3 regions of the Marinobacter salinisoli genome follow, and region 2 is predicted to be linked to each of the others. Evidence: predicted binding sites of a transcription regulator. Region 2 holds the regulator's gene; each other region holds the start of a gene.
What was found. Region 2 encodes sigma-54, which starts transcription at its own class of promoters, with help from an activator protein. Its sites were predicted from a motif close to ANTGGCATNNANNTTGCTNT; they were not measured.
Positions count from the first base shown of each region.

Region 1: the regulator sigma-54 is predicted to act here: its motif matches at 4,709-4,728, upstream of flgB (flagellar basal body rod protein FlgB).
Region 3: the regulator sigma-54 is predicted to act here: its motif matches at 5,991-6,010, upstream of flgA (flagellar basal body P-ring formation chaperone FlgA).

Region 1 is NZ_CP071247.1:2,866,535-2,874,074, reverse strand. It holds gene LPB19_RS13085 (ABC transporter ATP-binding protein) at 1-465, shown strand, start outside; gene LPB19_RS13080 (ABC transporter permease) at 462-1,235, shown strand; gene queF (NADPH-dependent 7-cyano-7-deazaguanine reductase QueF) at 1,250-2,068, shown strand; gene LPB19_RS13070 (adenylate/guanylate cyclase domain-containing protein) at 2,091-3,527, opposite strand; gene LPB19_RS13065 (Mpo1-like protein) at 3,529-3,840, opposite strand; gene LPB19_RS13060 (nitroreductase family protein) at 3,992-4,546, shown strand; gene flgB (flagellar basal body rod protein FlgB) at 4,793-5,191, shown strand; gene flgC (flagellar basal body rod protein FlgC) at 5,226-5,672, shown strand; gene LPB19_RS13045 (flagellar hook assembly protein FlgD) at 5,692-6,369, shown strand; gene LPB19_RS13040 (flagellar hook protein FlgE) at 6,397-7,540, shown strand, end outside.
Region 2 is NZ_CP071247.1:3,357,736-3,365,275, forward strand. It holds gene LPB19_RS15305 (ABC transporter ATP-binding protein) at 1-558, opposite strand, end outside; gene LPB19_RS15310 (KpsF/GutQ family sugar-phosphate isomerase) at 793-1,773, shown strand; gene kdsC (3-deoxy-manno-octulosonate-8-phosphatase KdsC) at 1,773-2,342, shown strand; gene lptC (LPS export ABC transporter periplasmic protein LptC) at 2,339-3,007, shown strand; gene lptA (lipopolysaccharide transport periplasmic protein LptA) at 2,991-3,548, shown strand; gene lptB (LPS export ABC transporter ATP-binding protein) at 3,526-4,251, shown strand; gene LPB19_RS15335 (RNA polymerase factor sigma-54) at 4,409-5,938, shown strand; gene hpf (ribosome hibernation promoting factor) at 6,048-6,356, shown strand; gene ptsN (PTS IIA-like nitrogen regulatory protein PtsN) at 6,441-6,911, shown strand; gene rapZ (RNase adapter RapZ) at 6,940-7,540, shown strand, end outside.
Region 3 is NZ_CP071247.1:2,771,711-2,779,250, reverse strand. It holds gene LPB19_RS12660 (CBS domain-containing protein) at 1-600, opposite strand, end outside; gene mnmC (bifunctional tRNA (5-methylaminomethyl-2-thiouridine)(34)-methyltransferase MnmD/FAD-dependent 5-carboxymethylaminomethyl-2-thiouridine(34) oxidoreductase MnmC) at 672-2,552, opposite strand; gene LPB19_RS12650 (peptidylprolyl isomerase) at 2,557-3,177, opposite strand; gene LPB19_RS12645 (pilus assembly protein PilB) at 3,377-4,114, shown strand; gene LPB19_RS12640 (flagella synthesis protein FlgN) at 4,174-4,644, opposite strand; gene flgM (flagellar biosynthesis anti-sigma factor FlgM) at 4,652-4,978, opposite strand; gene flgA (flagellar basal body P-ring formation chaperone FlgA) at 5,145-5,846, opposite strand; gene LPB19_RS12625 (chemotaxis protein CheV) at 6,038-6,967, shown strand; gene LPB19_RS12620 (CheR family methyltransferase) at 7,006-7,540, shown strand, end outside.

The sequences.
Region 1 (7,540 bases), 490 kb from region 2:
CTTGATGAACCCACGGCTGGTGTGGATATCGAGCTGCGCCGCTCAATGTGGGGCTTTCTTGAGGAGATGAATCGTCAGGGAACCACCATCATTCTGACGACGCATTACCTGGAGGAAGCCGAGGCTTTGTGCCGAAATATCGCAATCATCGACCAGGGCCGGATTTTGAAAAACACCAGTAAACGGGACTTGCTGCAGGAGTTAAGCCTCGAAACCTTTGTGCTGGATACCGATGCTCCGCTGGAGTCTGCGCCCGAACTGGATGGCTTCCTCTGTCGGCTCGATGGTGAGGGAGCTCTGGAAGTAGATGTGGAAAAGGGGCAGGGCCTGAACCCGGTGTTTGTGCAACTGGATCGGCTCGGCATCAAAGTGATCAGCATGAGGACCAAAGCGAACCGACTGGAGGAGCTGTTTATTCGTATGGTCGAAGAAAACGCCCAAGCGGGCTCGGAGGGTGTGGCATGAAAACCAGCGCCATGTTTACCGCCTACTCCACCATCGTGACCCGGGAGGTGCGCCGGTTTACCCGAATCTGGGCGCAGACGCTTTTACCTCCGGTGGTGACCATGACCCTCTATTTCATCATTTTCGGCAACCTGATCGGGTCCCGGATTGGGGAAATGGGAGGCTTCGATTACATGGCCTTCATTGTGCCGGGTCTGATCATGATGGCTGTGATCACCAACTCCTACGCAAACGTCGTCTCGTCTTTCTTTTCCATGAAGTTTCAGCGCAGCATCGAGGAGCTGCTGGTATCGCCGGTGCCTAACTGGGTGATACTCGCAGGATACGTGAGCGGTGGCATGGCCCGGGGGCTCAGCATTGGCCTTCTGGTGACCATCCTGTCTCTTGCGTTCACTGATCTGTCGATTCACAGCTTGCCCATGATGATGGTCATCGTGTTCCTGACCTCCGCGCTTTTCTCACTGGGGGGATTTATCAATGCGATGTTGGCCACCAAATTCGACGATATTTCCATTGTGCCAACCTTCGTCCTGACTCCTTTGACCTATCTGGGCGGCGTGTTTTACAGCATCGATCTGTTACCGGAGTTCTGGCAGGGTGTTTCCTTGCTCAATCCCATCCTTTATATGGTTAACGGTTTCCGTTACGGCATTCTGGGAGTATCAGACGTAAATCCGTATGTCTCGCTCGGCATGATTGTGGTATTCATCGCCGCCCTCGCTTTTGTTGCGTTGAGAATGCTTGCCCGAGGCAAGGGCATCCGACACTGATTTCAGGAAATTTTATGGCATTACATGATGCACCCCTGGGAAAGGCCAGTGAATACCCGGAACGCTACGATCCGGGCCTGTTATTTCCGGTTGCGCGGGATGAAAACCGTCGCCGCATCGGTTTGAGTGATGGTCGCTGGCCCTGGTTTGGCGAGGATGTCTGGCAGGCCTGGGAATTGTCCTGGCTTCGCCCCAACGGTGTTCCGCAGGTGGCTTGGGCAGAAATTCATTTCCCGGCAGCGTCGCCGGCGATTATTGAGTCCAAATCGCTGAAGCTCTACCTTAACTCGTTCAATCAGAGCGTTTTTTCTTCAGCTCAGCAAGTGGAAGATACGATTGTCCGCGACCTGTCCAGCGCCTGCGGTGCAGCCGTGCATGTGACGATGAACAGTGTGGATAGTTCGGCCGAGGCGGTCGGCCGGCCCGATGGATACGAGCTCATTGACGATGAGCCGGTAACTGAGATCGGTTACGAGTACCGTCCGGATGCGCTCACTGCGGGCGGGCCGGAAGTCACCGAGCGGCTGTGCTCTCATCTTTTGAAAAGCAATTGCCCGGTGACAGGGCAGCCCGACTGGGCGACCGTACTGATCAGTTACACCGGGCCGAAAATAGACCGGTCCGGATTGCTGGAGTACATCGTCGGATTCCGGCAAAAACAGGACTTCCATGAGCACTGTGTCGAAACCCTGTTTACCGATTTGATGGCGCGGTGCCAGCCAGCCAGGTTGACCGTTTGTGCTCGCTACACCCGCAGGGGGGGGCTTGATATCAATCCCTGGCGCAGTACCGAGCCAGAGCAGGGGGCAGGGCCTCGTCTGATTCGCCAGTGATGGGCAAGGCGGGGCCCAAGCCTCAGGTTGCGTCCTCTTCATGGCGAAGCCGGTCTGCGGCGTCTTCGAGGGCCGCCAGTATGGTCCGGCGTTCTTTCTCGGTAATCTTCTCCGAATCCAGGTACATGGCGAAACCGCTGTGCTCATGTTCAAGGAAGCTTCGGTTCGGCCCCATGTCCCGGCGAAAATCGACGACCTCATAGATGGGGACGGGTTTGGCGAAACCTTTTACGGTAATCTCGCCCTTGTCCCGGCACATGATCCGGTCCTTGATCAGGGAGAAAGTCTCGTAGGAGACAAGGATTTCTCCCGGTTCAGCCAGAGACTCAAGGCGGCTCGCCAGGTTCACTTCCTTGCCGATAATGGTGTAATCCATGCGGTTCTCTGCACCGAAGTTACCCACGGTGGTGTAACCGGTACTGATACCCATGCGGATTTCCAACGGGGTTTTGATACCCTGGCTGCGCCATTTCTGGCGCATGATCTTCATGTGCTTGCGCATCTCGATGGCCATGGAGACGCATGCCATGGCGTCTTCTCGTTGCCCCCGGCTGGTGGGGTCGCCAAAGAACACCATGATGGAGTCGCCCACGAATTTGTCGATGGTGCCGCCATATTTGAGGGCCACTTCGGACATTTCATTGAAGTAGTGATTGAGCAGTTCGGTCAGCGCCTCGGGCTCCATCTCTTCGGACAGCTCCGTGAAGCCCTTGATGTCGGAAAAGAACACGACCAGTTTTTTGCGCTGGGTTTCGAGGCGAACATCCCGTTCCCCGGTAAAGATGGACTGCCAGACCTGAGGAGACAGGTACTTGGACAACTTATGGGACAGGGCGATGGACTGCTCTCGCTGATTCTGGATCTGGGTTTTGGCCAGCATCAGGGCCTGGGCCTGCTGATGAGAGTAGTAGGCAGTGACGCAGATGTAGATGCCCGTTGCCAATATTGAAACGATGCTGGTTAACAGCGGGGCATGAAAGTTCTCCGCCGGGCCACCGGCAACCGCCAGGGTTGCTGCCGTGGTTGCGACAAGAAAGCCGGTGCCCAGCATCCACTGGCGAATGCCCCCGACGATCAGGCAACTGAACATAAGCATCAGTGCGACGGACGCCGATGGAATGGCAACGAGGCCAATGCAGCCAACAAAGGCACCGCCCACCACGCAGTCAAAAATCAGCATCTTCTGCCGAATGCGCGGCGACTTCCGTAAAAACGTGCGACGGGTAAGCAGGTAGGCCAGGTGCGGCCAGACGAAGGCGGCAACCACCAGCCACAGCTGCCATTGGTGAAAGGCATTTTGCAGCACGCCTGTAACGATCATGGCTGCCGCAGCTGTGTAGGCCAAGGCCCGGCCGTTGTAATCCGGCATCGGCGGAATCGCGACCGTATGATGGTCGGAGCCCATGGGTTTGCTGGGGGCGCTGGTCGTGGCCCGTAATTCTGCCGGAGTACTGAGCATGTTAGAAACGAATCCTGCCAACCAGCATATCCTTGAACATTACCCAGTCTCCCATCAGGCTATAAAAGGGATGCTTGAAGGTTGCAGGGCGGTTTTTCTCGAACTTGAAGTGCCCAACCCAGGCAAAGCCATAGCCAATTAACGGTAAGCTGAGCAACCAGATAAACTTGCCAGTTACCAGCGCCCAGGCACCAACGATCAGAACCAGCAAGCTACCGACAAAGTGCAGCCTCCGGCAGGTGACATCGCTGTGCTCTTCCAGATAGTACGGATAGAATTCTGCAAAATTGCGGAAACTCTGAGCGTCACTCATGGGGCTATGTCCGGGCTGCTTATATTTTTTTTGGATTGATTTTCTATTGTTTAAAGATTATCAGCATTACAAGTAACTCACAATTTACGCAATCGGCATTCATGTGTTGTCGTGTTGTTGAATTTGATCCTTTAGTAACCGGCGAGACGATATGACTTCAGTAAGTGAATTTCTTCTTAACCGATCTTCCGAACCGAGGCTGCAGGCGCCGGCCCCGGACCAGCAGGTTTTGGACCGAGCATTCGCCTGTGCTGCCAGGGCTCCGGATCATGCACTGTTGCGTCCCTGGCGTTACCTGGTGATAGAGGGTGATGGGTTGGGCGCGCTTGGTGAGTTGTTTGCCTCATCGTGCGGCGATCCTGACGATGCCGCGAAACTGGCGAAGCTTCGCAAGGCGCCGGGGCGCGCGCCGATGGTGATTGTCGGCATTGCCTCGCCGAAGGTTCATCCGAAGGTTCCGGAAATCGAGCAGGTGATGTCAGCGGCGACCGGTATGAGTTTCCTGGCCCTGGCGCTGCAGGAGGCCGGATTTGGGGTGATGTGGCGAACCGGAGATGTGGCCTATAACCCGGAGGTTGCCGGGGGCCTGGGTCTGGCCTCCGAAGAGAAGATTATCGGCTTCCTCTACACCGGTACTGTTGTCGCTGAGAAGCCCAGGGTGCCCCGGCCGGAGGTTGATGAATTCGTTAGCCGGTGGCCGGGCTAGAGTTGGTCCGCTGACTTGCCGCCGGCGCTGATGATTCGGCTGTGGCGGCAAGGGCACCAGTTTGCCGTTTTTCCAATCCATTTCCTCTTTCAGAGTTGATCTGCTCCGCGCCCTATCCCTGTCAAAGCCCCGGAATTAGTGAGCTCTCGCTCTTTTGGAAGTTTTGGCATTCTGATTGCTTGAGTCTAAGCAAAGCGCATCACCGGCAAGGCTTGTCGGCATGCGGATGCAGATTCAGGAGGCTTTATGGCAATTTCCTTTGACAAGGCGCTCGGTATTCACGAGCAGGCGTTGCAAACCCGGGTAAAGCGGGCTGAAGTGCTGGCAAACAACCTTGCGAATGCCGACACGCCGGGCTTCAAGGCCAGAGATGTCGATTTCAAGGCAATGATGCAGCGGGCGCAGGAATCGACCAGTGGCTTTGCGATGAATCGCACCGACGACCGGCACATGGACACTTCCCTGAGTGCTTCGGATAGCAGCCTGATGTATCGCAACCCGCAACAGCCCTCGATCGATGGCAACACCGTGGATGCCCAGGCAGAGCAAAGCCGGTTCATGCGCAACGCCATGGATTTCCAGGCGAGTTTCCAGTTTCTGAACAGCAAGTTCAGCGGCCTTACCAAGGCTCTGAAAGGCGAATGAGCCGCAGCGACGCGAATGATTAAGGAGAGCAAACATGTCATTGGGTAGCATTTTCGACATCGCCGGTTCTGGCATGACCGCCCAGTCCCTGCGGCTGAACACCACGGCTTCGAATATTGCCAATGCCGAAACGGCCAGCTCAAGCACTGAAACCACCTATCGGGCCAGAAAACCGGTATTTTCTGCCGTTCATCAGGCCATGCTGAACCCAAATGGAGCGGGGTTTGGGGTTTTGAACCCGGAGCAGGGAGCCGGGGTACGGGTCGAAGGCATTGTTGAAAGTCAGGAAGATCTGCAGATGCGTTATGAGCCGAATCATCCGGCGGCAAACGAAGATGGATATGTGTTCTATCCAAATGTGAATGTGGTTGACGAAATGGCGGACATGATGTCGTCGTCCCGCAGCTTTCAGATGAATGTGGACGTCATGAATGCCGCCAAGTCCATGATGCAGCGAATTCTGACCCTGGGTCAGCAGTGAGTCGGCGAGGACCAACAAAATGAGCGTAGGTAATGTAGGTAACGCATCGGATGTCCTGAGCCAGTACCAGCTGCAGCGGCGTGATGACGCAGGCGGAAACAGTGAGCTGGGGCGCAACGAGTTCATGGAACTGATGCTCGCGCAGCTGAAGAACCAGAATCCGCTGGAGCCGCAGGATAACGGTGAGTTTATTTCTCAGCTGGCACAGTTCAGCTCCCTTGAGGAAATGCAGAAACTCTCGGGCCGGGTTGATGATGTGGTCGGCCAGTTCCGTTCCACCCAGGCGCTGCAGGCCTCTGCGATGGTGGGCAAATCAGTGCTCGCGCCCTCGGGTGTGGGTGTGCTGGGGGCGGAAGGTGAGGTCAGTGGCACCATTCAGGTGCCGGCTTCCACGGGAGGCCTGCGCCTGTCTGTTCAGAGCCAGAGTGGGGAGCTTGTCCGGCAGATGGATCTGGGCAGCGCGCCGGCCGGCGTAACGTCCTTTAGCTGGGATGGCCAGGATGGTAACGGCAACCCATTGCCGCCCGGACCCTACCGGATCGTGGCTGAGGCTTCCTACCCGGAAGGTACCCTTCAGCTCGGCACTATGGTCAGCGCCAATGTCGACAGCGTCTCGCTGGGGCGTAACGGCTCGGTGACTTTGAATCTGGCTGGCATGGGCTCCATTGCCCTCTCTGAAGTACAACAAATCAACTAATAACCGGTGTCAGAAAAGAGGTGAATTATGGCTTTTAACACGGGGCTCAGCGGCCTTCGGGCGGCATCGGTCGATCTTGATGTCACTGGCAACAACATCGCAAACGCCAGTACCGTCGGTTTTAAAAGCAGCGACGTGCAGTTCGGCGACCTCTACGCCAGTGGCTTCCTGAGTGCCGGCAGCAACGCCATTGGTGGTGGTGTGCGGGTGCAGGACGTGGCGCAATCCTTCGGTCAAGGCAACATCAGTTTCACTGACAATGGTCTGGATATGGCCATCAGTGGTGATGGTTTTTTCGTGCTCAATAATGGTGGCGAAATCCGTTATTCCCGTGCCGGTCAGTTCGGTATCGACAAGAATGGCTACGTCACCAACAACCAGAACATGCGTGTGCAGGGTTACGTTGCCGATGACGACGGCAATCTGTCCGGGGTTCGTGGCGATCTGCAGGTTCAGACCGACAACCTGGCACCGCGTCGTACCACGAATTTGCAGTCCGATCTGAATCTGGATTCCCGTGAATCTGTGCTTGAGAACCGGGTAAGGGATATCGGCCCGTTGAGCGTGACCGGTTTGCAGGGCGAAACTTTCACGGTCCAGTACTCTGACGGCACACCGGCTGACTCGGTGGCGATTGACCCGGCGGCCTCCGCCCGTGACGCGGTTTCGGCGTTGAATGCTGTTAACGGGCTGAGTGCATCGGCGACCACAACTGCTGAGCTCAACGGGTTGACTGATGCCTACATCAGTGGCGGCTCATTCTCTTTCAGCCTGAATATCAACGGTAGCCCGCTGACCCTGGATACCAGTGGTGTGTCGTCGCTGCAGGATCTGGCAGGCGCTATCAACGATTCCAGCGAAACGGCCATTTCGGCATCCGTCGTGGATGACGGTGCCGGTAACGATGTGCTGCGGATTATTCACAATCAGGGCGAGACGCTGGATTACTCCTACAGTGATGGCGCCACAAATGTAGGTCCGGTTCAGGTTGTCGGTGATGTGAACGTGACCGCGGACCGGATTGTCGCCGGGATCGACGACCCGGCGGATGGCAATTTCGAGACCGCTTTCAATGCTTCGCCGATCCGGATCACCAATGCGTTCAATCCTCTGGATCAGCGCACCTACAACCATGCCACGTCGACCACCATCTACGACAGCCTGGGTAATC
Region 2 (7,540 bases):
GCGAATGAGTTTGACCAGCACACCCATGGCAATGGGGTCCTGTCCCGTGAAAGGCTCGTCATACATGATGAGTTCGGGATCCAACACAATACTTCGCGCCAGGGCCACACGCCGGGTCATACCGCCGGACAGTTCGGAAGGCATCAAATCACGGGCGCCTCGGAGGCCGACCGCCTCAAGCTTCATCAAAACGATGTCCCGGACCATGTCCTCCGGCAACCTGGTATGCACTCGCAGCGGAAATGCCACGTTCTCGTAGACGCTTAAGTCGGTAAACAGGGCGCCACTCTGAAACAGTAGCCCCATTTTTTCGCGCAAGGTATACAGTGCGCGCCGTTTCAGACCCGGCACTTCAACCCCATCAACCTGAATGCTGCCCGAATCGGGCTTGAGCTGACCACCAATGAGACGCAGAAGTGTGGTTTTTCCGGTGCCACTAGGCCCCATGATCGCAGTGATTTTCCCTCGCGGAATCTCCAGCGACACGCCATCGAAGATACGTCGACCCGAGCGCGAGAAGACAACATTTTTCAGGGAGATGTATGCAGGCGAATCCATGGCCTTTTCCTTTGTGGGAGCTGCGGCATGGCATTGGAAGGGTGCGAAGCTCAATCCCTTGAACTCAAAACAGGTTGTACACCGGGAGTAGTTTGCCCGAACATACCGCAACCGAACAGCATCGATACATGAAAATGATATACTGATCAGCCGACTTGAACTAGTTTCCGGTTAACACACCGACTCTTGATTGGCGTTTCGACACTCACCCACTCAGACCAGGCTAGGATCCCGATGACCGAAAAGAGCACACAGGATTTTCGCACATCCGCACTTCAGGCCATCCGCATTGAGCGCCAGGCCATCGAGGCCCTGGAACAACGTATCGATGGAGAATTCGTCAAAGCCTGTGAAGTGATCATGCAATGCAAAGGGCGGGTTGTCGTCACCGGCATGGGCAAGTCAGGCCACATCGGCAACAAGATCGCGGCGACGCTGGCCAGCACCGGCACCCCCTCTTTCTTCGTGCATCCGGGCGAAGCCAGTCATGGCGATCTTGGCATGATCACCAGTCAGGATGTCGTGATTGCCATTTCAAATAGTGGAAACACCAGCGAGGTGGTAACCATACTGCCGCTGATCAAGCGCATGGGCGCACCGCTGATCAGCATGACCGGCAATCCGACTTCCACCCTAGCCAAGGAAGCCGTGGCCAATCTGGATGTCAGCGTCCAGACGGAAGCCTGCCCGCTGGGCCTCGCCCCCACCTCCAGCACCACCGCCACGCTGGTCATGGGTGACGCCCTTGCGGTGGCTCTACTGGAGGCACGCGGATTCAGCGCAGAAGAGTTCGCTTTCTCGCACCCCGGCGGGAGCCTGGGGCGCAGACTCCTGCTGCACGTATCAGACATCATGCACATCGGTGACCGTATCCCCCGGGTTCAGGAGGGAACCACCCTCAGTGGCGCCCTGCTGGAGATCTCCCGCAAGGGATTAGGCATGACGACTGTGCTGGATGCCAGAGGCAAACTGACCGGAGTCTTCACCGACGGCGACCTGAGACGCACGCTCGACAAGAACCTGGATGTCCACACCACCGCCATCGAACAGGTGATGACTCGCAACGGCAAGACCATTCAGGCCGATCACCTCGCGGCGGAGGCACTGAATATTATGGAAGAAATGAAAATCAACGCCCTGCCAGTAACCGACGAACAGGGTGAACTGGTTGGCGCCATTAATATGCATGACCTGCTGCGAGCCGGAGTGATCTGATGACCAGCGCACCGCACCCGCTGCAAGCCCATTGGCCCGATACCTTGCTGGCAAAGGCCGCGCAGATCCGGCTGATCGCCCTGGACGTCGACGGCATCATGAGCGACGGCAGGCTTTACTTCAGCGCTAACGGCGACGAACTGAAGGGTTTTAACATTCTGGACGGTCTGGGCCTTAAACAACTCATGGCCGCAGGCATCACCGTCGCCGTTATCACCGGGCGACGCTCACCGCTGACCGAGAAACGGATGAACGATCTCGGCATCAAACACCTCATGCAAGGCCGTGAGGATAAAAAAGTGGCACTGCAGGAGCTGGTCAGCACCATGGATGTGCTGCCGGAACAGATCGCCTACATGGGTGATGACCTGCCCGACCTGCCGGCTATTCGCTACGCAGGCCTGGGCATTACCGTGCCAAACGGCTACTGGCTGGTGCGCCAACACGCGGACTACTGCACTCAGGTCGCCGGGGGCGCGGGGGCCGTCAGAGAAGCATGTGACCTGATCCTGACATCACAGAACAAACTGGACGGCGCTTTGGCAAAATACCTGGAATCGGATGCATGACAAACGGATCTTCACCCGACAGTCTTCAGGACGGCACTCAGGAAACAGACCGGGACACTCCAGAAGGCGGCCTGATAGCCCTGCTCACGCTGGAGAACCGCCCCTGGCTGCGCTCACTGGCACTGATCGCCACCGTCGGGGCGACCCTGTTCCTGCTTTGGCGCAGTGACGAGCGACCGCCCTCTGCCGATGATCGAGCAGAGCTGCGGGGCAACCGGGAGCCCGATGGCTTTGTCGTGAATGGCAGCTATACCTCTTACAACGAGGCCGGCGAGCTGGAAATCCAGTTCACCAGCCCGCGTATTGAACAGTTTGAAGAGGGCAACCTGGCCACCGTTGAGGCCCCAAAAGCCAATATTTTCAGCGAGCAGGCCGGCTCGCCCTGGCAAATCGAAGCCGAAGACGGCAGCCTGCTGCAGAACGAGGGGATATTGTACCTGACCGGCAACGTGCGAGTGTTTCAGCAATTGGGGGAGCGGGAAACCGTCCTGACCACAGAATCCCTCACGCTGGATAACGATCTGGGTATCGTTTACACCGAAGCGCCGGTTACCATAGCCGACAAAATCGGGGTAACCCGGTCCAAAGGTATGAAAGCATGGATCGACGAACGCATTGTGGAACTCAAATCCCAGGTGGAAGGACGTTATGAAACAGGCAAATAAGCGGCTCCGAGGGGCGCTGGCACTCACCTTCGCGCTGACACTTACCGGCCCTGCCGCCGCCTTTAGCCTGGACTCCGACCAACCGATCAGGGTCAGCGCAGACAGCGCCCGGCTGGATGATGGCCAGGGCATAGCCACATACAGCGGCGACGTCGAACTGGTTCAGGGTAAAACCCGCCTGACCGCAGACCGGGTTGTGCTTTACCGGTCCGGAAATGATCTCAACCGGGTGGAAGCCACCGGCAGCCCTGCTCGCTACCAGCAGCCAGCCCGGGACGGATCGGGTGAAACCGATGCGCGGGCGCTTAGTATTAAGTGGTCCGCCTCGGATAATGAACTGACGTTCGAGCGAGACGCCATCATACAGCAGAACGGGAACCTGTTCCGCGGAGAGGTCATTCATTATGATACCGTCCGTCGAGTTGTAACCGCCGAGGGTGGCAGCGAAACCAGCTCCGGTCGAGGCCGTGTCGAAATGGTCATTCAGCCACGTAGCACCAGCAAAAAACAGGGATCCGATGGCAGTTCTGAGAGCCAGTAATCTGGCGAAAAGCTACAAACAGAAAAAAGTGGTTATTGACGTCTCGCTGGAGATTCGCAGCGGCGAGATCGTTGGCCTGCTCGGCCCCAACGGCGCAGGTAAAACGACCTGCTTCTACATGATTGTGGGTCTGGTGCCTGCCGATCATGGCCGCATCACCATCGACGGACAGGACATCACACCCCTGCCCATGCACGGTCGCGCGAGAAAAGGCATTGGATACCTGCCCCAAGAGGCCTCGGTGTTCCGAAAACTGTCAGTACGTGACAACATCATGGCAATCCTGGAAACCCGGAAACGCCTGAGCCGAAGCGAGCGCGAACACAAGCTCGAAGAACTGCTGGAAGAATTCCACATTACCCACATCCGTGACAGCGCCGGCATGGCACTGTCCGGTGGTGAGCGCCGGCGCGTGGAAATTGCCCGTGCACTGGCCATGGAGCCGGCTTTTATCCTGCTCGATGAGCCCTTCGCCGGGGTCGATCCCATATCGGTCAGCGACATCAAACACATTATCCGACACCTCCGGGATAAAGGCATTGGCGTGCTGATTACCGACCACAATGTCCGGGAAACCCTGGACATCTGCGAAACCGCGTATATTGTGTCCGGCGGGCACATTATTGCCTCTGGAAACGCCGAGAGCATCCTCGCCAATCAACAGGTGAAGGAAGTCTATCTCGGGGACGAATTCCGACTGTGACACCCTGCACCAGATTGTCTTGGCAATCGCTACCGAGTAAACTCGGCAAAGAACTTGCTAGCCGGCGAAAATTCCGCAACCGCTGGTCTCATATAGAGTTTTACTACACATTCCGTAATCGCGTGAGCTGATGAGTAACGGATCCTGAACCATGGTGATGAAAGCCTCTTTACAGTTAAAGCTGGGTCAAAGCCTGACGATGACCCCCCAGCTTCAACAGGCGATCCGGCTACTGCAGCTATCTACCCTCGATCTCCAACAAGAGATCCAGCAGGCACTGGAATCCAACCCAATGCTGGAAACGTCGGAAGACGACGACAACCAGCCAGACACCACCAGTGACGACGCTGAAAAGGCCGAGAGCTCCGCTGAGAGCGAAGTAACCGGAGACGCCGCGCCAGACCCCGAGCAAGATTGGGACGAACCGGATACCGGCCCCGACTGGTCCACCGAGAATGACGCACCGGACAACATTCCCGACGATCTCCCGGTAGACACAGCCTGGGACGACATCTATCAATCAGCACCGGCGTCGGCCGCTCGTAACGATGACGAAAATGATCACGACTTCGAGACCCGGAATTCACCGACTGAGACCCTGCACGATCACCTGCTGTGGCAGCTGAACCTGACCCCTCTCAGTGAACGAGACGCAGCTGTTGCCCATGCCCTGCTGGATGCGGTCGATGATCGTGGCTATCTGACCAGCCCGCTGGAAGAAATCCACGCCGGCCTGATGGATGAGCAGGACGAGGATCCGCTGGAACTCGACGAAGTGGAGGCGGTACTGCACCGTCTGCAGCATTTCGATCCGTCAGGCGTATTTGCCCGGGATTTGCAGGAATGCCTGCTTATCCAGCTGAACCAGTTACCACCGGAAACCCCTTGGCTGCCGCAGGCAAGACTGGTTATTACCCACTACATTAACCTGCTGGGCAACCGTGATTACGCGCAACTGCTTCGCCGGAGCCGGCTGAAAGAAGACCAGCTTCGTGACGTGCTCGCCCTGATCACGAATCTCAACCCGCGTCCGGGTGATGTTATCGATCAGGCGGAACCCGATTACGTGATTCCCGATGTAATTGTCCGGAAACACAATGGCCGCTGGCGGGTTGAGCTAAACCCCGAGATTGCACCGCGCATCCGCGTCAATGCGAGCTATGCTTCATTAATAAAGCGGGCGGACAGCAGCGCCGACAATACCTATCTCAGAGATCAGCTGCAGGAAGCCAAGTGGTTCATCAAAAGTCTGCAAAGCAGAAACGAAACGCTGCTGAAGGTGGCTACGCGCATCGTCGAGCACCAGCAGGGGTTTCTGGATCAGGGCGAAGAGGCGATGAAACCGCTCATCCTGTCCGATATTGCGCAGGCGGTGGAAATGCATGAATCGACGATCTCCCGGGTGACCACGCAGAAATACATGCACACTCCCCGGGGTATTTTCGAGCTGAAGTATTTTTTCTCGAGCCACGTCAGTACAGACGAAGGCGGGGAGTGTTCTTCGACGGCCATCCGTGCAATGATCAAGAAACTGATCGCAGCGGAAACACCAAAAAAGCCGTTGAGCGACAGCAAAATTGCGGCCATGCTAGGAGAACAGGGCATCAGGGTGGCGCGACGCACGGTAGCCAAATACCGGGAAGCCATGCACATTCCGCCATCCAACGAACGAAAAAGACTGGTTTAGGGGAATACGGTCTGCCAAGGCTGCCCCTGAACAATTTCGCTGGCGCACACCGCTGCGCTGGCTTTCAGCCCGGCCCATTGGGACGGCATGATGACAACAGGAGACGCCTATGCAACTCAACATTTCAGGCCATCATGTAGAACTGACTCCCGCACTCAAGGATTACGTTTCAGAGAAGTTCGAAAAGCTGGAGCGGCACTTTGATCACATCAACAACTGCCAGGTTACCCTGGAGGTCGAGAAAGTGCGCCAGATGGCGGAAGCAACCATGCATGTGGTTGGTGGTGAAATTCACGCAAAGGCTGAAAATGATGACATGTATGCGGCAATTGATTCCCTGATTGATAAGCTTGACCGTCAGATCCTCAAGCACAAGGAAAAGAACGTGGAGCGAAAGCACGGCAACGGTTCCCGGTAGCCAGAGCTTTCACCAGCATTAGCCAAGAGCGCTGCGGCACGGTTACCCTGCCGCAGCTTTTTTTAACCGACCTGCAGTCGATTCATGAGCGACACATCCCTGACAATTGACAATATCCTTTTGCCCGAACTGACGCTTTGCAAAGTTTCTGCATCAAGCAAGAAACGGGTGCTGGAATTTATTGCCGACCAAATCCATCAGCACGACAGCACGCTCAACGAAAGCCAGATTTTCAATAATCTTGTTGCGCGGGAGCGTCTGGGCAGCACCGGCATTGGCCAGGGCATCGCCATTCCCCACTGCCGGCTCGAAGGGCTCGATCGGGTCATTGGCGTCCTGGTAACCCTGGAGGAGGGTATCGAGTTCGACGCCATCGACAATCAGCCCGTTGACCTTATCTTTGCCCTGATCGTGCCGAAAGAAGCCACCAGCGAGCATCTCGAACTGCTTAGCCAGCTGGCCGAGAAGTTCAACGAACGGATCTTTTGTGACCGGCTTCGCCAATGCGATGCACCCGGCACCCTTTACCAGCAGATGACCGCAACGAATTCGTAACCATCCACTCAGGGAGGCTGAACCCACCATGAAACTGATCGTTGTCAGTGGCAGGTCTGGTTCCGGTAAAAGTACAGCACTCCATGTCCTTGAGGATCTTGGCTATTACTGTATCGACAACCTTCCCATTGGATTGTTGTCGCCCCTGACCCAACAAGCGACCGACCAGGCCAAGCCGGGTCGACTCAGCAAAATGGCCGTCAGCATTGATGCCCGCAACCTGTCTAGCGAGCTGAGCAATTTCGAAGACATTCATGAGCGACTCAAAGGCACCGGTTTGACGGTCGAGGTTATTTTCCTCGATGCGGACGAACAGTCCCTGCTTCAGCGCTTCCACGCGACACGACGCAAGCACCCTCTGAGTGATGAGAAAACCTCCCTCCGGGAAGCCATCCACAACGAAAAGAAATTGCTCGAACCCCTCTCCAAGCTGGCAGACTTGTATATCGACACCACCGGCACCTCGATTTACGAGTTGCGCGACATGGTCAAACAGAGGGTCGTAGGGCGCAAAGATCAGGAACTGGCGCTGCTTTTTCAATCCTTTGGCTTCAAGCATGGCGTGCCACTGGATTCGGACTACGTGTTCGATGTGCGCTGTCTGCCCAACCCCTATTGGGACCACAGCC
Region 3 (7,540 bases), 590 kb from region 2:
TGCGTCATCTTTGGCTAGGCCGGCAAAAAAGCGAAGATAATCAGTATTGGTTACGATACCTTGCAGTGTGCCCGATTGGTCGATCACCAGAGCGGAGGTAAGCTCGTGGGATAGCATCAGACGGGCAAGGTGGTGAGCGTCGGTTTCCGGCGTTACGGTGATGTAGGCCGGCAACTCGACGTTCACGACCTGTAATTTTCCGTTTTTGCTTCGGTACATCGATTCCAGCGCTTGAGCTTTCTCCAGCAGCCCTGCAATCTGGCCGTTATTCGTGATCGCCAGCTGCCGGACCTTGTGCTCGTCCATCACCGACAGGGCTTGCTCAAGGGTGGCGATGGCTTCTACTGAATAGCACGGGGAGGAAAACAGCCGGCGAACGGGGAGGTAATCTCGCGTTAAAGGGCTTTGCCCGTCATCGGACGCTCCGTATTCTTCAAGAGCTCTTCGGTGAACCGGCTGATGTGACCCCAATTTGGTGTTGTCGCTGGTTTTCACAGCGGAGCTTGAAGCGACTTGAGTCACGTCGGTTACCTTTCTTGCCTGTGTAGGCCTGACCGCCAGTCCGCCCGGCCGTCCTGGCTCACTCACGAAAATCGACATGAAGCTATATCCTCGCCCTAGAGTTGATATCCCTCGATTTTGTATATCGGCCGTATGCTTGCAATCTACAATTAATTTTTTATCATCCGCTCGCTGGCGAGCCGGCGGGAGAGGTTTTGGGGCAGGCATTCTGGCTGTTCTGACAATCGATCGGCGAGATATTCGGCCAGCAAGGGCGCGTAGGTAAGGCCTTTACTGCCAAGCCCCGTCAGCGTATAGAGGCCGGTCTGAACTGTATCTCTGCGGGTGTCGGCCACCGGGCCAGCAACTGGCTGGTAATCGTGCGTGGTGCAGCGGAACGCAACCCGGCCCTGAATCTCTTTGGCCATGCGTTCCGGTACTTGGTCTGGCTGAAACAGGTCGTGCGCCATGTCACCGACATTCGTCAGGTTCTCAAGGTGTCCCTGAGTTGTCGGCACGGGCGTGTCGTCGTGCAGATCAAAGGTGGCGCCGGTCACCGCGATGCCGTCGTGACCAGGGTTGAGGTATTTCTGACCACAGATAACCGCGTTGGGCAGGCGAGCCGTTTCGGCATCCAGGTGGCTGACCTGGCCGCGAATGCGTTTGAATCGATAGCGTTTGCCGTCAGGCAGAAGTTCGGGCGTTTTGTCGCCACAACACAATACGACGCTGATCGTTTCATATTGCGCGTTATTCGCGGTCTCCACCAGCCATTGCTCGCCTTGCCTAAGGCATCGACTGACGTTGGCGCCAAACTCAGCGCGTATCCGGGGGTGGTCTGCAAGCGCGCGGCACAGCGGACCGGGCTGAAGCCAGCCGCTGCCGGGGAACCACAGCCCTCCGGAAAAGGTTTGAAGGCCCGTTAAGGTGCTGGCCTCTTGCCGGGACACCGCTCTCAATATGTCGGCAGGGTATTGATTCCGTTCAATAAAACGATTCTGTCGGTCTGCCTCCCTGGGATTCCACGCCAGTTGAAGCAGCCCCGTGGGATGCCAGAAGCGACCCGTGAAAGGCTGGTAGTAGTGCTGGCTGAACAGTAAGGCACTTAATGCAAGCTGGGTCTGGTCGTTGAATTCCACGCCCAGTTTGACGTACGAGGCGCCCTGTAGATTGCCGGACGCGCCCGAGGCAGGCTCGGCTGCGCCATCGAACAATAGGACGTCTAACCCGCGCTCAGCGAGATTACGCGCCAGCAAGCAGCCCGCAATTCCCGCTCCAATCACGGCAACAGCACCCTGCCGATGGCAGCCAGGCCGCCCTGCCTCGCCTGGCAGAAGACCGGCCAGCATGTCACGCTTGCGGCCAAATCCGGGCTGTTTGCTCATGGTAAAGCCGGCATCGATCAGCGCCCGTCGGATTCGGCCCACTGCGGTAAAGGTCGCGAGCGTAGTGCCGGGTTTGCTGTGTTTTCGAATCAGGCTTATCGCTTCCTCTAACCACATCTCGGGGTTGAGCGAGGGCGCAAAGCCGTCCAGAAACCAGGCGTCTGCGTGGAAGTTCAGCAGGTTCCAGGCCTCCAACACATCTCCGAAATAGAGCGTGAGCCGAACCCGGCCGCCGTCGAAGATCAGGCGGTGCGTTCCCTGAACGAGGGGTGGGTAGGCATCCAGCAACTGATTGGCCAGCTCCGATAGCTCAGGCCAGAGCGCCAGCGCCTTTTTCAGATCGGCCGCCGTCAGCGGGAAGCGTTCGACGGATACGAAGTGGAAAGTCGCGGCGTGGTCAGGAGCAGAGTCGCGCCACGCCTGCCAGGCCGCAAGAAAGTTGAGACCTGTGCCAAACCCCGATTCGGCAATCACGAAGTTTCCCCGGTGCGGAACGGCTCTGAACCGATCCGGAAGGCCATTGTGCTGCAGGAAAACGTATCGGGTTTCCTCGAGGCCGTTGTCGCGGCTGAAGTAAACGTCCCCGAAGCGTGCCGATTCCGGCACGCCGTCGCGCCATATCAGTTCGGCGGACTCGATCGCCGGTAAGAGAGTGTTGTCGTGCATGGTGTTACTGATCGGTCTCCACTACGGAGGCTGATTCAATAACGACAGGTTGAACGGGAACATCGCCCATGCCGCGGGAATAACCGGTCTCGACGCCTGCAATGGTGTCGACCACGCCCATCCCTTCAATCACCTTGCCAAACACGGTGTATCCGGGGCCACGAACGCCAGCATCCAGAAAGTTGTTGTCGACCTGGTTGATGAAAAACTGAGAGGTCGCGCTGTCCGGGGAGCTGGTTCGGGCCATCGCAACGGTTCCGCGGAGGTTTTTCAGGGTAGGGCTGGCTTCATTCACGACCGGAGAGCGGGTCTGTTTGCGGGACAGAGCTGCGGTAAACCCGCCGCCCTGGATCATGAAGCCGGGAATCACACGATGGAAGATTGTACCGTCGTAAAACCCGTCAGCTACATAAGATAGAAAGTTCTTGACGGTTTCAGGCGCTACATCGGGCCTCAACTGCAGCAAAATGGGGCCATGGTTGGTGACAATCCGGACTTGGGGCAGCGATTCACTCCCCGCCGGTTCGTTGTTTTCTGCCTGCGCTGCACCGATCGGAACGAAAGCGATAAAAAATGCGATCAGGGTTGTGAAGAGTTTCTGCACCGGTATCAGGTGGTTCAGCATATTGGCGGCTCTCTCTTGTTGGCTGAGTTGTCAGTAGCGGAGACATTATCCAGACAATGGGTGTCGGAATCACGATGTTAGCAGAAGCTGAGCGGTTTTCGCTGGCTGGCCTATATTTGCTGAGTGTATTCAGCGGTAAACCCACACACATCCATACCGGGCCGCGTTGTACGGTTTCCAGAGCGGTAAGGAGAATCGTGTGAATATCCACCGGGGATTTGAGGAAAAGTCTCGTCTGGGTCGGCTTCTGGTCAATCGGGGTTATCTGTCCGACAGCCAGCTTGACGATGCCCTCCATATACAGCGGGAAACCGGGGAGCGGCTCGGTGAAGTGCTCGTGGACGCGGGGTGGATTACCGAGAAAGACCTCAAGCGTGTGCTCAAGCATCAGTCACGGTACCGCAACGCGGCGGCCCTGGTGGCTGTCGTCGCCCTCCCGCTTCAGCCTCTGGTGAGTTTTGCGGCCAATCACAACTCTGGCACTCAAGCGCGGATGGATGAGGTTGGCGAATTCCACGCGACCGGGCTGATGCCGATGAGTGAGGATGAAATGGCGGGCATCTCGGGGCAGGCGGACAACCGGCTGATTGGCCAGCTCGCATCGATTTCTGCGATGGTTGACGAAGCGGCCAGCGATCGAGTTGAGATTGATGCTGATGCCATTGAAGCCCTCAAGTTCACGGCGAATATCTTTGTGCCTATTTTAAACTTCCTCGATTCCAGCCTTTCCATTTACGGCGTTCATTATCGGGAAGGAGAACCGCGATTTACGCTGCGAGAGGATGGAGGTTTGACGCTGACGTTGCCAGAAAGGATCGAGCAGATTCGGTTGGAGAACATACGGGTCACTGGAAGCCGGGGGCCGTCGATGGGAAATGTGACCATGACGGACATCCGCTTTGATTCAGCATCAAATATGACGATCTACACTCACTAGCGAAAGACCAAAAAAACGCCCGCAGCTGCGGGCGTGTTTTGATCTGTCCGGGTTTGATGTCAGGCGCTCGCCAGTACCGTTCGGCTGGAAACAGACGTCCTTTCGCCTCGCTCTCCGTAAAGTTTGGGCTGCGTTGCCGTGCCGCGTAAGATATCCTTCAGTCGGCCGAGTCGCTTCTGAAGGTGGCCCACGACACGCCCGTTGCGTTGATTCAGGGCCTGGCACGCTTTCATCTGAGTGTCAGCCTGCTTCCAGAGTTCGAAGATCTCGGCCATCCCCGCTGCCTGAATAAACTGGGACGGCGCGCCGTGCTGAGGCGTGTATCCCATGGCAACCAGCAGGTGGATCTTTTTCTTGGCGCGTTCCCGTATTTCTCCCAGAAGGCGCGACTTGGCCTCGGTGAGGGGCTGAAGGGCGGGCACATCCGATGAGGCCAGGCAGGCCTTTTCATTCGCAAGTAGGTCCGCCAGTTCATCGAGTTGACGGACATCTTCGTTCAGAAGATGTTTCAGATCATCAGTTGCGGCCATTGCTCACTCACCCAAAAATGCCTTTATCCATCTCAAGCATTTTCTGGGCCAGCTTTTCAGCGTCGACTTTATATGTGCCGTTTTCCAAGGCGGAGCGAATCTTCTCGACACGGTTGTCGTCCACCTCAGGGAGGTCAGCCAGGCTCTGTTCGATCTGCTTCAGGTTCTTTGCCTGGTTGCTCAGGCTCACGCTGTCACCGCTTGCAGCGGCCCCCTGATTGCGGGCTTGTTCGTTGACGGTGGGCTGTGCCTTGGCGGAGCCTGTGGATTTGTCGGCCGGGTTCTTCTGTGTGTTGACCTGGCCGGGGCCAATTCCATTGAAGTCAACTGACATATTGGGTACCTGCTTGCCTGTTTAATCGCATAACTTATGCGAATGATTGGAGTATCAACCTATGTTACGGCAGCAAAAGCGATAACTTTAGGAAAAAATTTTAAAATACTGTTTATAAAGCGGCAGTGTCTTGCCGGTCGGCAACGTTCTGCCTGCTTTTTATACTTTACATGGTGACTTGCACACGCCCGGGGGCCACAACGTTAGCCCGAATGGTGCGCGCCGAGGTCAGGTTTTCGACCATTATCTGTTCACCGATGGCACCACTTGATAGCGCCTTGCCTCTGGAGCGCACGCTGAAGTTACCACTGCGGGCTACAATCACCACGTGATCACCGCGCTGAATGGCATCCGGGGCTGATAGCATGTCGGGGGTGATCAGTGTGCCGGCATTCATCGCGCGCCGAATGTTCATGCCCTCAACATCGGAAAAATCTTTCAGTACGCCCCGACGGCTGGCGTTCACGGTCATCGTCCTGGTTGTGACCAATGCCCGGGACAAACGTTCACCGCGCGCCAAGGGGCGGGCAGCAACCAGGGCCGGACCCTGTATGGATACTTTGGTTGTCACAAACATTCGCCAGGGGCGCTCGCCGTGACACGCGACCTGCACCGAGGGGTGTTCAGACTTCCAGGGATCCCCGGTGAAGTCCACGGCGAGCTCTCTGTCGCAATCGGCGAGGGCCACTCGATTATCGACGGAGCCGGTCGCGAAAGTTACTGAGTAGCCTTTTTCTTCCTGGGCCAGGGCGAACCTTTCCAGAAAGGCTTGCGCCGCGTGCTGGATTTCCGTCGCTGAGGTCTTTCCGTGTGCCGGCGAGGCGATCAGGAAAGCAAGGAGTGTCAGGCTCAATTTAGTGATGCGCATAGATCCCGCTTTACTTTATGCTGGTGCTGGCACGTTGATTGGGCCAGCTTCGACATTAAGGCTTTACAGAAATCGGCCGATACATTGAATCGTGGCCAACGGACCGACGCATTTTTGTCGCTTGCCGTTTTACCAAAACAAGAAAAAGCAATTTGTGTGCCGGGGCAAACCGGCAGTGCTGGAGATCAGGCATGGCAGGGGTAATGGACAGCGTTGACCAGCGAACTCAGCTGGTGGGGCAGAACCGTCTTGAATTATTGCTGTTCAGGCTTCGTGGCCAGCAGCTGTATGGCATTAACGTCTTCAAGGTGAGAGAAGTACTGCTGTGCCCGAAATTGTTTTCAATTCCCAAAAGCCAATCCGTGGTTCGTGGTGTGGCTTCCATTCGGGGTCAGACCTTGCCGGTAATCGACCTGAGTATGGCAATCGGCCTGCCGCCGATACCCCCGGAGAGCGTCGCCAGCAGCTTTGTGATTATTACCGAGTACAATCGCAAGACCCAGGGCCTGCTGGTGGCGGGTGTGGACGAGATCAAGAATCTTAACTGGGAAGATATCGTTCCTCCGCCCCGGGGGAGTGGTAAAGACGTTTACCTGACGGCGGTCACCAAGCTTAATGAAAAGCTGGTCGAAATCATTGATGTAGAGAAGATTCTTGCAGAAGTATCGCCGCTGCGGGAAGATGTTTCGCCCGAAGTTTTGAGCAAGCGTTCGGCGCAGGACGCGGGCCAGCTTCCGGTGCTTGTCGTTGATGACTCGGCAGTTGCTCGACGGCAGATTGAGCGTTGTCTGGCCGCCATCGGTATGCCGGTGGTGACCAAGAACGACGGAAAGCAGGCATTGGCATACCTGAAAGAAATTACCCGTGACGGATCGAAGGCCACGGATCATTTGTCCCTGGTGATTTCTGACGTGGAAATGCCTGAGATGGACGGCTACACGCTGGTTAGCCGCTGCAAGAACGATTCAGCGCTCAATGGGCTGTATATCCTGCTGCATACCTCCTTGAGTGGCGTGTTCAACAAAGCCATGGTGCAAAAGGTGGGTGCGGATGATTTTGTTGCGAAGTTCGGGCCGGACGAACTGGCCGAACGGGTGATGGACATAGTCGATCAGCGTTGAATGGCATGGGCGCTGGCTGACCACACTACAGAGCTTACATGAAAGCTGACATTACTCCTCAGGAATACGAAGCGTTCAAAACATTCCTGCAGGATGCCTGCGGTATTTTGTTGGGCGAGAACAAACAGTATCTGGTCAAGAGCCGCCTGCGCAGGATCCTCGAAGAGCATGAACTGGAATCACTCGGCGAGTTGCTGTCGCAGTTGCAGCGCTACGGCCGGGGGGCGCTTCGTGAGGTGGTGATTGATGCAATGACAACCAACGAGACCCTTTGGTTTCGCGACAATCACCCGTTTCGCATCCTCCAGGACAAACTACTTCCAGAACTGGCAGACCGCAAAGGCAATCAACCGATTCGCATCTGGTCATCCGCCTGTTCAACCGGGCAGGAACCGTATTCAGTTGCTATGACGGTGGCAGAGTATCGTCGTCAGCGCCCCGGGAAGTTGCGCGATGTCAGGATTACGGCAACCGACATTTCCAAAAGCGTCCTCGAGGTGGCCAGGCGGGGCGAATATGAAATGCTTGCCATCGGCCGGGGCTTGTCACCTGACCGTCAGAAACTGTTCTTCA